Regions from separate parts of the Thioalkalivibrio sp. ALgr3 genome, predicted to be linked through region 1. Evidence: predicted binding sites of a transcription regulator. Region 1 holds the regulator's gene; the other holds the start of a gene.
The links. Region 1 encodes FliA, which starts transcription of late flagellar genes. Its sites were predicted from a motif close to GCTAAAGTTNNNNNNNNNNCNGCCGATA; they were not measured.
Positions count from the first base shown of each region.

Region 1 (7,061 bases):
AACCCCTTGACCAGGGCCGGTCCAATCTCCGGCAACGGATACACGTGGTCCGTCAATCCGGCCTCTGCGACCGCCGCCGGCATGCCGTACACCACCGAGGTCGCCGCATCCTGCGACCACACCTGGGCCCCGCAACCCTTCAGCGCGCGCACGCCCTCGCGGCCGTCCGCCCCCATGCCGGTCAGGATGATGGCCAGGACCTGGCCGCGCAGCGCATCGACGGCCGATTCGAAGGCCGCGTCCACGCTCGGCTTGTAGATGGTGCCCGCCGGACTCTCGGTCACCCGCACGCGGGTCTGGGAACCGCGTTCCAGCGTCAGCTGCTGGCCACCGGGGGCCAGCAGAGCCGTGCCCGGGCGCAGGAAGTCGCCGTCCACCGCCTGCTTGATGCGGATCGGGCAGATCGCGTCCAGCCGCTCGGCAAACGCCGGGGTGAAGCTTGCCGGCATGTGCTGGACCAGCACCACCGGGAGCGGGAAGTTCGCCGGCAGGTGCTTGAGCACCTCCTGCAACGCCACCGGCCCCCCGGTGGAGGTCCCGATCAGCACCGCGCGCAGGGAACTGAGCGGTGCCGGCGGACGGGCCACCGGCGGCTTGGGCGTCTCGCGCGCGGTTTCGCTCGCCTTGCGGTCCGCAGCCTGCCGGCGTTCCGACACGGGTGCCTCGGTTTTCGGCCGGTCCCCTCCCGGCGCACTGGAGGAACGCGCGCGGCTGCGCGCCAGACTGCGGACCCGCCGGCGCAGCAGGGCACGCGCACTGTCTTCGTCCCCGGCCATGTCGGAGAAGCGTTTGGGCAGAAAGTCAACCGCCCCGGCCTCCAGCGCGTCCAGGGTCGCCTGGGCACCCTCGGTGGTCAGGCTGGAGAACATCAGGATCGGTCGCGGATGGTCCGCCATGATCTTGCGGACCGCCGTGATGCCGTCCATCACCGGCATCTCGATGTCCATGGTCACGACATCCGGGTCCAGTTCCTTCACGGCGTCGACCGCCTTCTGGCCATCCTCGGCCGTACCCACGACCTCGATCCCGATATCCGCGTTCAGGATCTCCGCAATCCGGCGTCGGAAAAACCCGGAATCATCCACCACCAGAACCTTGACCGGCATCCTCAGCCCTCAGCTCGTCGGGCGGCCCGGCGCGCGCGCCCGCTGCCCGGTACCTGATTCACCAGCAGGGTGACCAGGTCCGAGACATCCAGAATGAGTGCAATGCCACCATCGCCGGTAATGGTCGCCCCCGCCAGGCCCTTGACCCCCTGAAGATTCTGGCCCAGAGGCTTGATGACAACTTCTTCCTGCCCCACCAGACCGTCGACCACCAGGCCGACCTTGCGATCGGCCGCGTGGACCACGACCACATGGGCGTTCTCGCGGGGTTCCGGCTCCACGCCGGGCTTCGCCCAGCGCGACAGATAATGGATCGGCAGGGTCTGGTTGCGCACCACAATGACTTCCTGCTCGTCCACGTAATGGGTCTGGGTGAGATCCAGATCAAGGATCTCGGAGACCGCCGCCAGCGGGATCGCGAAACGGCGTTCGCCCAGAATCACCATCAGCGCCGGCAGGATCGCCAGGGTCAGCGGCAGCTTCACCCGCAACGTCGTGCCGACGCCGACCTCCGATTCGATCTCCACGGTGCCGTTGAGCTGGTTCAGGCTGGTCTTGACCACGTCCATGCCCACGCCGCGCCCGGAGACATCCGAGATCTCGGCCTTGGTCGAGAAACCGGCCATGAAGATCACGTTGAAGGCCTCGCGGTCGGTCATGCGCTCGGCCATCGCGGGCTCCATCAGCTCCTTTTCCACTGCCTTGCGGCGCAGCGCATCCGGGTCCATGCCGCGCCCGTCATCCTTGATGATCAGGGCGATATGGTCGCCTTCCTGCGCCGCGCCCAGCACTACCGTACCCCGGCGAGGCTTGCCGGCCGCCTCGCGTTCCTCGGGCATCTCGATCCCGTGGTCCACCGCGTTGCGTACCAGATGGACCATCGGATCCGCCAGGGCCTCGACCAGGTTCTTGTCGAGGTCGGTCTCCTCGCCGAAAATCTCCAGATCGATTTCCTTGCCCAGGTTGCGGGACAGGTCGCGGATCACCCGCGGAAAGCGATTGAAGACCTTCTTCACCGGCTGCATGCGGGTCTTCATCACCGAGGCCTGGAGATCCGAGGTCACCAGCGCCAGCGAACTGATCGCCTTGCCCAGCTCGTCGTCCACGTGCTCCGAACGCAGCATGCTGAGCCGGTTACGCACCAGCACGAGTTCGCCCACCAGGTTCATGATCTCGTCGAGGCGCTCGGTATCCACGCGCACCGAGGTTTCGCCCTGGTGTCCACCGCCGCCCTGGCCGCCGCCCCCGGTACTCCCGCCGGCGCCGCCACCGCCGGAAGCGCCGCCGCGCGCACCGCCGGAGGCGGGCGCAGGACCGGAACTTTCCGCTTTCTGTTCCTTTTCCTTCCCGGCCGTGTCCCCGGGCGAGGCTGCCGCCGGTTCTGCGGCAGGCCCGGTGTCCGCATCTCCGGTGCCGCCCGCCGCGGCGGCGGACGGGGCCGGCTCGGCCGGTTCGGCCGGGGCGGTCGGTGGACCAGCGCCTTTCGCCTGCAGTTCGTCGAGCAGGCTCTCGAACTCATCGTCGGTGATCTCGTCGTCGCCACCACCCGCGTCACCGCCATCCGCGGCCGCGACCTCCGGGGCCGACTCCGCTGCCGTGCCCGGATCCACCGGCTTCGGTGGCTGGTCTCCGTGCAGGCTGTCCAGCAGGGCTTCGAACTCGTCGTCGGTGATCTCGTCCCCGGCACCCACGCGGACTTCCTCATCGCCCGGCGCGTCATCGGCTGCCGGCTCCGGCGCGGACGGCGACTCGGCCGCTTCCTCCAGCGCCTCCGACGGCCAGTCGTCGGCCGTCGCCGGCGCTGCCTCCCCGGCCGGAGCCGCGTCCGGCGTTTCTTCCGCGACCGGGGCGGCTTCGTCCCCGCCGCCGACGGGGACCGTTTCGTTGCGGGCCATGCGTCGCAGGGTGTCGACCAGATCTTCGGGCGCCGGCGTCGGCTCCTGGCCGTCGCGCAGCTCGCCGAACATCACGTTGAGGGTGTCCAGCACCCGCAGCATGGTGTCCATGAGCTGGCCGTCCACCTGGCGCTCGTGATTGCGCAACAGGTTGAAGACGTCTTCGGCGTTATGGCAGACCGTCACCAGCGGGTCCAGCCCGAGAAAACCGGCCCCGCCCTTGATGGTATGGAAACTGCGGAAGACCGCATTCAGCAGATCGGTATCGTCCGGATGCTGCTCCAGGTCGATCAGCTGTTCGTTCAGGCCTTCCAGCAGCTCCCCCGCCTCGATCAGGAAGTCCTGGAGGATTTCGTCGTTGGGGTCGATGGCCATGCGGTCTCTCCGTTCCGGTGACTCGAATCGTCGGCAGATGGCTGCCGGTGCAAGGGGATCCCGGGACGGACCCTAGAACCCCAGGCTCGACAGCAGATCGTCCACCTCGTCCTGTCCTTGAACGACATCCGTGCCGGAATCTTGAGTGTGGGGCACCGCGGGTCCATGCCCGCGGCGGTCCTCCTCGCGTGCGGTTCGTTCCGCCTCCGGGGCCTTTTCGGCCGCCGACCGGGCATCCTTCTCCAGGCGCCCGGAAGACAGGCGGATCAGCGAGACCAGGTTTTCCTCCAGATCCGTGACCAGACGGATGACCCGCCGGATCACCTGCCCGGTGAGATCCTGGTAGCTCTGTGCCATCAGGACCTGTGACAGCAACCGGCGCAGTTCCTCGGTGTCCTTGCCGGTCTGTTCGAAAAATGCATCGAGTTCGCGCGCGAACTCGCGGAATTCCTCCACCGACAGTTCGCGGTTGCGGAACCGGGTCCATTTTTCGGTGAGTTCCGCGGCACGCCCGGCGAATGCCTCGGCAATCGGCAGGGACGATTCCACCGCATTCAGGGTTTCGTGCGTGGCCTGTTCGGTCTGGGTCACCACGTAACTCAGACGCTCGCGCGCATCCGGAATCTCGTCCTGCGCCAGCTCGACCAGACGCGAATCGCCCCGGAAGCTCTCCAGTGCCTCGTGCAGTTCGCGGGTCAGCTTGCCCAGTTCGTCGAACAGTTCGCGTTCATAAGGCCGCGCGAGCTCCTGGATCAGGCGGCGCGAAGCCTCCTCGTCACCGCCTTCCAGAGCGCCCACCAGCTCCCGCGCCAGCGCGAGCCGGTCATCCCCGGAGGCATTCTCTTGTTCGGTCATCGGGTCTCTCTTGCCGTGTCAGCCGGTCGCGGTATTCAGCCTTGAGCTTCAATACGTTCGAAGATCTTTTCGATCTTCTCCTTGAGCGTCTCGGCCGTGAAGGGCTTCACAATGTAACCGTTCACGCCGGCCTCTGCCGCCTCCACGATCTGATCGCGTTTGGCTTCCGCCGTGACCATCAGCACCGGCAACGATTTCAGCCGCTCGTCCTTGCGTACCTCGCGCAGGAGGTCGATGCCCGGCATGTTGGGCATGTTCCAGTCGGTGATCAGAAAATCGAAGTCGCCGTTCTGCAGCATCGGCAGGGCCGTGCTCCCGTCGTCGGCCTCCATGGTGTTGTTGAAGCCAAGATCCCGCAGGAGATTCTTGATGATGCGCCGCATCGTGGAGAAGTCGTCCACGATCAGGATTTTCATACCCTTGTCCACAGTTCGCTCCGGGAATGTGTTTGAACCTTAGAATATCTGCAGGGACTCGACGTCTTCGAGCCACGAGCCCAGACGCGCCCGCAGACGGTGCACCGCCTGGCTGCGGATCTGGCTGACGCGCGATTCGGTCACGTCCAGCACGGCACCGATCTCGCGCAGGTTGAGTTCTTCGGTGTAGTACAGGTTGAGCACCAGTCGTTCACGCTCGGGCAGATCGCCCAGTGCGCCGGCCAGTTCCTCGCGGAACTCCCCGGCCTCGATGCGCCGCGACGGGGACTGCTCCTGCCCTTCCAGCACGCGATCCGCCTCGCCCTCCGGGCCGCCCACCTCGTCCAGCGCGAACAGATGGGCACCGGCGTGATCATCCAGCATCTGGTAGTAGGTTTCCACCGGGACGCCCAGCTCCTCGGCGATCTCCGGGGCGCGGGCGGCGCGGCCCTCGCGGGCCTCCACCGTCTGCATCGCCTCGGAGATCCGCCGGCTGTTGCGGTGCACCGAGCGCGGCGTCCAGTCGCTGCGACGCAGCTCGTCGATCATCGCCCCGCGGATGCGGATCCCGGCGTAGGTGGCGAAGGTCGCCCCCTGGCCGCCTTCGAACTGCCGCGCGGCCTCGATCAGCCCCACCATGCCCGCCTGCACCAGGTCATCCACCTGAACCGAGGCCGGCAGCCGGGCCATCAGGTGATGGGCGATCCGATTCACCAGCTCGACGTGGTCCGCGACCAGCTGGTCCGGTCCGCCGGTCCCCGCCCGGGCGTATCCTGCAAGTCTGTTCTTTGGCGTGTTCATGCGCTTTGCAGCATCCTTTCGACGAAGAACCCAACTCCCCCGCTGGCGCCGCGGGCCACCGGCCAGCCGTCGACCTTGCGCGCCAGCTCGAGGAACGCCCGTCCCGCCGGGCTGCCCGGGGACTGCTGCACCACCGGCGCCCGTTTCTGCACCGCCTGGCGCAGGGCATCATCCAGCGGAATCACGCCCACCAGATCCAGTATGACCTCCGGCAGATAGGTGGAACAAACCGCCTGCAGCTTCTGCATCACCCGTTCCGCCCCGGCTCGGCCCTGCACCATGTTCGCGACCACGCGGAACCGGTTCACGCCATGATCCCGATGCAGGACCTTGATCAGCGCATAGGCGTCGGTCATCGATGCCGGCTCGTCGGTGACCACCACCAGGGTCTCCTGCACGGCCTGACAGAAACTGGTCACCGACTCCTGCAACCCGGCCGCGGTATCCACCACCAGTACGTCCAGCGGTCGCGTATACATGCTGAAGGCCTGGATCAGACCGTGATGTTCCGGCCGGCTCAGGTTGGCCATGGTCGCGATCCCGGACGCGGAAGGCACCACGCGGATTCCCTCCGGGCCCTCGATGATCACGTCTTCCAGATCCTCGACGTCCCCGGTCACCAGGTCGTGCAGCGTCCGCTGCGGACGCAGGCCCAGCAGTACATCGACATTCGCGAGCCCCAGATCCGCATCGAACAGCATGACCTCGCGTCCCAGACGGGCCAGTCCGACCGACAGGTTGACCGAGACATTGGTCTTGCCGACCCCGCCCTTGCCCGAGGCCACCGCGACCACCTTCAGGGGCTTAGTGTTGTGTGACATGACGTCCCTTCAGCACCGGTTGAATCATTTCCAGCGGGGCGGGCTCCTCGCCCGCGGCCGGCTCGTCCGCGGATCGCGGTCGCCGCGCCTCGCGTTCCGTCGCCTGGCGCCGCCGCCAGGCCTGCATCGCCTCGTCGACCCAGGCATCGGCCGCCCCGTGCTCGGGTTCCTCCTGTAGCGCCAGGCGGGTCAGATGTCCGGTATCCACGCGATGGAAGTCCTCGGCGATGCGCTGGCCGTCGCTCATGAACGCAACACCCAGCGGCTGGTCCAGCAGTACCGAAAGCACCTCGCCCAGCTGTTCCGCCTCGTCCAGCTTGGTCAGTACCAGGGCCGAGGGTTCCGTGGGGGCAAATGCCTCCAGCACCCGCCGCAGGGCCATCCCCTGGGTGGTGGCCGCGATCACCAGCCAGGTCTCCGCGCGCACGTCGGCGGGCATGTCCGTCAGCAGGGGTTCGCGCGGGGCGGTACGCGGCGACTGTCCGGCGGTATCCACCAGGATCAGGTGCCCGCTGCCCGCCGAGCGCCGCGCCATCTCGCGCAGCTCGGCCTCCGTCTCCACCACACGCACCGCGGTTCCCGCCATCTGGCCGAAGGCCTGCAACTGCCGCGTCGCGCCGATGCGCTGCGCGTCCATGGTGACCAGGGTGACCGAATCCGGCCCCATGCGGCGGATCTGGCGCAGTGCAATCCGGGCAATGGTGGTGGTCTTGCCGACCCCGGTCGGTCCCTCCAGCGCGAGCACCCCGCCCTCGTCGAGGATCGAGGCGCGCGCGGTGACGATGGCACCCG
Region 1 is NZ_KB897977.1:187,617-194,677, forward strand. Features, by position in the region: gene C998_RS0103520 (chemotaxis response regulator protein-glutamate methylesterase) at 1-1,106, opposite strand, end outside; gene C998_RS0103525 (chemotaxis protein CheA) at 1,109-3,376, opposite strand; gene C998_RS0103530 (protein phosphatase CheZ) at 3,449-4,231, opposite strand; gene C998_RS0103535 (chemotaxis response regulator CheY) at 4,267-4,647, opposite strand; gene C998_RS0103540 (RNA polymerase sigma factor FliA) at 4,687-5,448, opposite strand; gene C998_RS0103545 (MinD/ParA family protein) at 5,445-6,269, opposite strand; gene flhF (flagellar biosynthesis protein FlhF) at 6,253-7,061, opposite strand, start outside.

Region 2 (7,061 bases), on a different contig from region 1:
AGCAGAAGCTCGGCCGTGCCGTGGTGGTGCTGGGCACCGCCACCGAGGAAGGCAAGGTCTCTCTGGTCGCCGGGGTCACCAAGGAGGAAACCGGCCGGATCCGCGCCGGCGATGTGGTCGGGCGCGTGGCCGCTCAGGTCGACGGCAAGGGCGGTGGCCGGCCGGACATGGCCATGGCCGGCGGGCAGAGCCCCGAGAAACTCGACGCGGCGCTGGCCTCGGTGGAGGACACCGTTCGCGAATTGCTGGGCTGACCAAATTCCGGATTGGAAGGGCGGGTTTGCTTTGGATGCAACCCGATTTCGTGTTTAATGCGCCGCCTTCGGGCCGGACAGGGATTCTGCAATGGCGTTGCTGGTACTGAAATTTGGCGGCACCTCGGTCGGGACGACCGAACGCATCCGGGCGGTGGCCGAACGCGCGCTCCATCTGCGCGAGGAGGGCCATCAGCTGGTGATCGTGGTGTCCGCGATGAGCGGCGAGACCGATCGCCTGCTGGGGCTGGCGAACGAACTCAACCCGCGGGTCGACGGGCGGGAGCTGGATGTCCTGCTGTCCACCGGTGAGCAGGTCACCATCGCCCTGCTGGCGATGGCACTGGAGGCGAAAGGCTGTCCGGCGCGCTCCTATACCGGTGCCCAGGTGACCATCCGGACCGATAGCGCCTACAACAAGGCGCGGATCCGCAGTATCGACGACGCCCGCGTGCGTGATGACCTGGAGGCCGGCCGCATCGTGGTCGTGGCCGGCTTCCAGGGCGTGGACGAGGACGGGGCGATCACGACCCTGGGGCGTGGTGGCTCCGACACTACCGCCGTCGCGCTGGCTGCGGCCCTGAAAGCCGATGAATGTCGCATCTATACCGACGTGGACGGGGTGTACACCACCGATCCGCGACTGGTGCCCCAGGCCCGGCGCCTCGAACGAGTGACCTTCGAGGAGATGCTGGAGATGGCGAGCCTCGGTTCGAAGGTGCTACAGATCCGGGCAGTGGAATTTGCGGGCAAGTATAACGTCCCCTTACGTGTCCTTTCGTCGTTTGGCGAGGGACCTGGGACACTCATCACCACGGAGGAGGATGCAGCGGTGGAACAGGCGCTGGTCGCGGGAATCGCGTTCAATCAGAACGAGGCGCAGCTGACGGTGGGCGGCGTGCCGGATCAGCCCGGGGTCGCGCATCGCATCCTCGGGCCGGTGGCGGATGCCAACATCGAGGTGGACATGATCGTGCAGAACGTCGGCGAGGACGGCCGCACGACCGATTTCACCTTCACCGTGCATCGCAACGACTACGAGAAGGCGCTGGAACTGCTGCAGGGGGCAGCGGACGAACTGGGCGCCCGCGAGGTCTCGGGCGACGTCCATATCGTCAAGATCTCGGTCGTGGGTGTCGGCATGCGGTCGCATGCGGGTATTGCCAGCCGGATGTTCGAGGCCCTGTCGCGGGAAAACATCAACATCCGGATGATCTCGACGTCGGAGATCAAGATCTCGGTGGTCGTGGACGAAAAATACCTCGAACTGGCGGTGCGTGCGCTGCACGATGCCTTTGAACTCGAAGAGGAGCCAGCCGGTCTACCAAAGGAGCAGGGGTGACGACTCAATCAACGGATTCCGGGCGACCGACCTCGTCCGACACAGGTACTGTGGAGAAAAGCATGCTCATACTGACGCGTCGGGTGGGGGAGACCCTCATGATCGGCGATGACGTCTCCGTCACCGTTCTGGGTGTGAAGGGCAACCAGGTCCGGATCGGCATCAATGCGCCCCCGGACGTGGCGGTTCATCGCGAAGAGATCTTTCAGCGGATTCAGGACGAAGATACGGAACACGGCTCCGGCGACAATCGCGGGAACGAGTGACGTCCGACGCTGCGATCTCCGCGCGGCCCGAATGAAGGTAAAATCATCAATTCGGGGCCGCGCGGGCTTTCATTCCGCGGCGTGAATCCGTATCCTCTGCACCGCAGTTACGGAGAGTTGGCCGAGTGGTTGAAGGCGCTCCCCTGCTAAGGGAGTATGGGTCAAAAGCCCATCGAGGGTTCGAATCCCTCACTCTCCGCCAGAACGCAAAAGGCCCGCACGGCAAGTGATGCTCGTGCGGGCCTTTTTTGTGGGCACGGAAGCCGGGGTCAGTCAGTTCATCGCGCGGCGGCGTTCCTCACGCTGATAGAACAGCAGGGCGACGTTGATCGCACGTTCCAGGCGGGCCGACATCTCGATGATCGCGCAGCCGGCATACGAATGGCCTTCGCGAGTGGAAGGGCGCGAGTTGGCCAGCCTGGCGGCGCCGGAGACCCTTTCCTGCACGTCCGGGAGCAGCAGGTTGGTGAATTCCAGGCGGCTGCCATAGGGGATCTCCTGCAGCACTTCATTCGGCAGTTCCACGCACATGCCTTCGGCCGAAAGGTCCACCACCGATCCCTCGATCGGTTCTTCGTGCATCTCGCCCTGGATCTGCAGGGTCGGGCGATTGCTCAGGGGGATATGAACGCGGAAGGTCTCGCGACGCTGCAGGTATTGCAGTTCGGCGGGATACGGACATTCGTAGAGATCCCCCGGGGATTCGCTGACGATCTGGCGGACCTCGGTGGTAAACCGCACGGCCACCCCGCGCAGGGTCGCGAATACGCGCAGGGGCTGGCCGGGCCGGATCCGCTGGTGCAGGGAAGGAGGTTGCAGCTGGTCGAGGTAGAGACGCCGCGCGTCGGCATCCAGACGGATCAGCGCCGAGGTGTGCAGCGGGCCGCTTTCTTCCAGGCGGATACTGACCAGGGTCAGGCCATGGTCCAGGTCGCGCAGGATCTGGCCGATGCGTTCCGGGGTGTCGACGGTATAATCGTTGTCATCCATGAGGGCACGTCGCGTCCGAAGTGGGTTCGCGCATCATACACCCTGTGACGGAGTTCACGCCTGTCCGGAGCCAACCCGGGCTCAGGCGCGGGTGATGGTCTGGCCGGTGGTACGACGGTGGCGGGCCTTGCCGTAGGGATCGTAGGTCGTGGCCGGGCCGCTGTCCTCGCCGCGCAGGATCTGCATGGACATCTGCACCCGGCGCTGGTTGCGTTCGATCAGCCGGGCATTGCCCTGGTTGAGTTCGTTGCAGCGTTCGATCGTCGCCCGCAGCGCCTGCCAGCGGTCATTGAGGTGCTCCCCTCCCTCCAGCCGCGCGAACAGCCGCGCCACCCCTTCCGGGGTGAACTCGGCCCCGCGGGCCTCGATCCATTGCTGCTGTTTGCGGGTTTCGGTTTCCAGTGCACGCAGCAGTTCCTGCTTGCGCTGGACCGCGGCCTGCAGTCGATCCGGTTCGCGTGACTCAATGGCCCGGGTTTCCTCCAGCAGGATATCCTCCAGCCGTTGTCCGAGACGGATGGATTCCTCCAGGGAAGGACGAATTCCGGTTTCGTCGGTCACCACCGGATCACCGCAGCAGGCCTTCGATTTCCATCATGCGATCGGCCAGCTCTTCGTTGTCGATCGGGTAGTTCCCCTGAGCGATCGCCTCGCGGATCTCGGCCACCTTCGCCTCGTTGAACGGTGCGGCCTCGCTGGCTTCGCCGCTGCCGTTCATGGCCTGGGCGGCGCCGGTCAGGGTGACGGCGTCGCCGCTGGCGGCATCGCCATTGCCGGCGCGATCCACCCCGTTGCCGCCGGTGCGGGCGTCGTCGTCACGGCCGCGGACTCCGCCGTTCTGGCTGTCGGGGCGCAGGCCGTTGATGTTGGGGCCTTTGATATCCATGACTTTGTCCTGTCGTTTTACTGGTCTACCGCGTGTATCGGCCGGAATGCCCGAAACTGTAGGGTCAGTTGCGGGATTTCCGTCACATTTTACTACAGGGCGACGCGAACCGTGCCCGATGGCTGGACCTCGCCCTCGATCTCGCGTCCCGAGGACGTGTTGCGCACGCGGATCCAGTCGCCGGCCGTGGCGTCCTCCAGGGCTTCGCCCTGCATGCGGATAGTGACGCTGCCGCTGTTGGCGAGGATGGTAACGCGCTGGCCGCGCTGGATCACCTGGCGTTCGTTGACGTGCTGCTGGCCGATGACCTGGCCCTGGCGGATCGCGCGGCGGGTCTGCAGACCGACGACCTCGGATGCATCCTCGAAATAATGGGTGGCCTGGCGCGACGTCTCGATGCGTTCCATGCGCAGATCGCCCGGTCCCAGGGTCTGCTGACGCGACAGGTTGCGTCGGGCCACCACCACCTCGGCGTGGCGTTCCACGGCGGCCGGAACGTACACCGACCAGGTCACCGGTCCGGGGCAACGGATGTTGACCGCGGTATTGCCCCTCGGGCGTCCGCCGGGCGGCAGCGAAGCCTCCAGGGGCTCGTCGCAGCGCTTGAGGCGCAGGCGCTCGTCGACATGACCGAGTTGCACCTCCACATCGTCACCGTTGTGGTCCCCCAGCTGTTGGTGCAGGAACCGTTCCGCGCTGTCGCGAATGTTCTGCACCGGCTCGATCTCCGCTTGCGCGGTCGGGGCGAGGAGCGCGAGCATCAGGAGGAGCGTACCCCCGCTGCGGCCCGGGCTGCGGTACGGGAGCAAAGCCTGTAACTTGAGAAGGTGCATGTCCGGTCACCGTTGACCCTGTGTCTTCGTAACGGAATACATGCAGATTCTGTGCCATGGCATCCGGCGCCTGTCCTGCGCGCCCGATGCGTGGTTCAAGCTCCCGCCGGCGCGGCCGTTAGCAGGGAGAACAACCCAGGGGGCGAGAACCGTGAGTCAGTTTATTGACGACGTGAACCAGCGCACGCAGATGGTCGGGCAGAACCGGATGGAGCTTCTGCTGTTCTATCTGGGCGGCACGCAGACCTTCGGGATCAACGTGTTCAAGGTGCGCGAGGTGATTCCGCTGCCGCAGTTGCGCCAGATTCCCGGGTCCGCCGGGGTGGTGCGGGGCGTCACCACCCTGCGCGACAAGACCGTGCCGATCATCGATCTGGCGCGGGCGATGGGCATGCAATCGACCCGGGCCGGGGCGGACGGGCAGCAGAAGGTTGTGATCACGGAGTTCAACCGCTCGGTGCAGGGCTTCATGGTATCGGCGGTGGATCGCATCGTGAACGTCAACTGGGACCAGGTGAAGTCGCCCCCGCGCGGCACCGGGCGCGAGTCGTTTCTGGTGGCGGTCACCGAACTCGACAACAAGCTGGTGGAGATCATCGACGTGGAGCGCGTGCTGTCGCTGGTCAATCCGCTGCCCACCGAGGTGTCGGAAAGCGTGCGTTCCGCGGTGGCCGAGCAGACACCCGAGCGTCGGGAAATCGTCATCGCCGACGACTCGGTGGTGGCCCGCCGCCAGATCGAAAGCGCCATCCAGGGGCTCGAGTGGCCCTACGTGCTGTGCAAGGACGGGCGTGAAGCCCTGGATTACCTGGAGGAGAAAGCCGCAGAGGGCCCGATCCACGACACGGTCGAGCTGGTGATCTCGGATATCGAAATGCCGCGCATGGACGGTTATACCCTGACGGCAAAGATCCGCGAGAACGAGCGGCTGCGGCCGCTGCGGGTGCTGCTGCATTCCTCGCTCAGCGGCGAATTCAATACCGACATGGTGCGTCGGGCCGGCGCGGATGCGTTCCTTTCCAAGTTCAACCCGGACGAACTGGCCAGTGCGGTCCTGGAACAGATCAACAAGACCGCCTGAGATGTCGGTGGTTACCGGGGGCGAGGGGTTGCCGGCCCGGCGGAGGCGGGCGGTCGGCACTTGCCGCCCCTTTGCGTGTCGCGGACTCCCGCAAGGTCGCCCTGAAGCCCTATACTGTGGCGGCATGGAATCCTCGAACCGAACAACCAGCGGACGGCGGACGGGCCCGGCACGTGTTAACACGGAGTTTTGTGCGTGATCGATTCCCGTGACTACGAAGAATTCGCGCGCTTTCTCTCCGAGTGCTGTGGCCTGGTGCTGGGGGACAGCCGCCAGTACCTGGTGTCCAGCCGGCTGTCCCGCCTGCTGGATGAATTCGGCTACAAGGACGTGCCGGAACTGCTCCACGCCCTGCGCAAGGCGCCCAGTCCGAAGCTGCGCACGCGCGTCATCGACGCGATGACCACCAACGAAACCTCCTGGTTTCGCGACGGTTTTCCGTTCGAGATCCTGCGCCACGTGATCCTCCCGGAGCTGGCTTCCACGCGGTCGTCGATCAAGGTCTGGTCGGCCGGGTGTTCCAGTGGCCAGGAGCCCTACAGCATCTCGATGGTGGTCTCGGAATGGGAGGCGTCGCGCCCGCGCCGGGTGGCGCCCGTCAGCATTCTCGGGACGGACCTGTCGGAAGGCGTGCTGGAAGACGCGCGCAAGGGAGTCTATGACGGTCTGAGCATCGTGCGCGGGCTCAGCGAGTCGCGGCGATCCCGGTTCTTCCAGACCGTGCCCGAGGGGCACAAGATCATCCCCGAGGTGCAGCGCCGCTGCCGGTTCCAGAAACTCAACCTGGTCGACAGCTACGCGGCGCTGGGGAAGTTCGACATCGTGTTCTGCCGTAACGTCCTGATCTATTTCTCCGCCGAGACCAAGCGTCAGGTCCTTGACGGTATTGCGAAGCAGCTCAACCCCGGTGGCTATCTGTTTCTTGGCGCTTCCGAGACGGTCGGGCCCTACAGCAAGGCCTACGAGACCGTGCGTACCGAGTACGGTTCGGTCCTGCGTCTGAAGGGCTGAACCCCGCCCGCGCCGGGCCTGCAACGGGCCCGGCGATTTCTTTCTTCTCTCTCCCTCCGATCCTGGCGCCCATGCGTGGCACGGCGATTGCATCTCTGCGTTCAGGCAACCAATGCCCGCCATGCGCGGGCCGGACGAAACGGGATGAGCATATCGCTGGACAACGCCCTCGGGATCCTGCCGCAGTCGGTCGACCTGCGTGCGCAGCGCATGGAAGTGCTGAGCTCGAACATCGCCAATGCGGACACCCCCGGTTACAAGGCGCGGGATCTCGATTTTCGCAGCGAGCTGGAGGCGGCCGCCGGGGGCGGTGGCGGGCAGCTGGCGATGAGCCAGACCCGCGCCGGTCATCAGGACGGCAGCGGTGGCGCGGGCGGCGCCGGCGGGGCGGAGATGAA
Region 2 is NZ_KB897995.1:19,578-26,638, reverse strand. Features, by position in the region: gene alaS (alanine--tRNA ligase) at 1-254, shown strand, start outside; gene C998_RS0112580 (aspartate kinase) at 346-1,596, shown strand; gene csrA (carbon storage regulator CsrA) at 1,659-1,862, shown strand; tRNA gene C998_RS0112570 (tRNA-Ser) at 1,974-2,064, shown strand; gene C998_RS0112565 (flagellar brake protein) at 2,136-2,852, opposite strand; gene C998_RS0112560 (flagella synthesis protein FlgN) at 2,934-3,416, opposite strand; gene flgM (flagellar biosynthesis anti-sigma factor FlgM) at 3,421-3,738, opposite strand; gene flgA (flagellar basal body P-ring formation chaperone FlgA) at 3,831-4,499, opposite strand; gene C998_RS0112545 (chemotaxis protein) at 4,723-5,652, shown strand; gene C998_RS0112540 (protein-glutamate O-methyltransferase CheR) at 5,848-6,663, shown strand; gene flgB (flagellar basal body rod protein FlgB) at 6,808-7,061, shown strand, end outside.
Region 2: a site for FliA is predicted at 4,665-4,692, ahead of C998_RS0112545 (chemotaxis protein). Genes of this name have one in related genera too.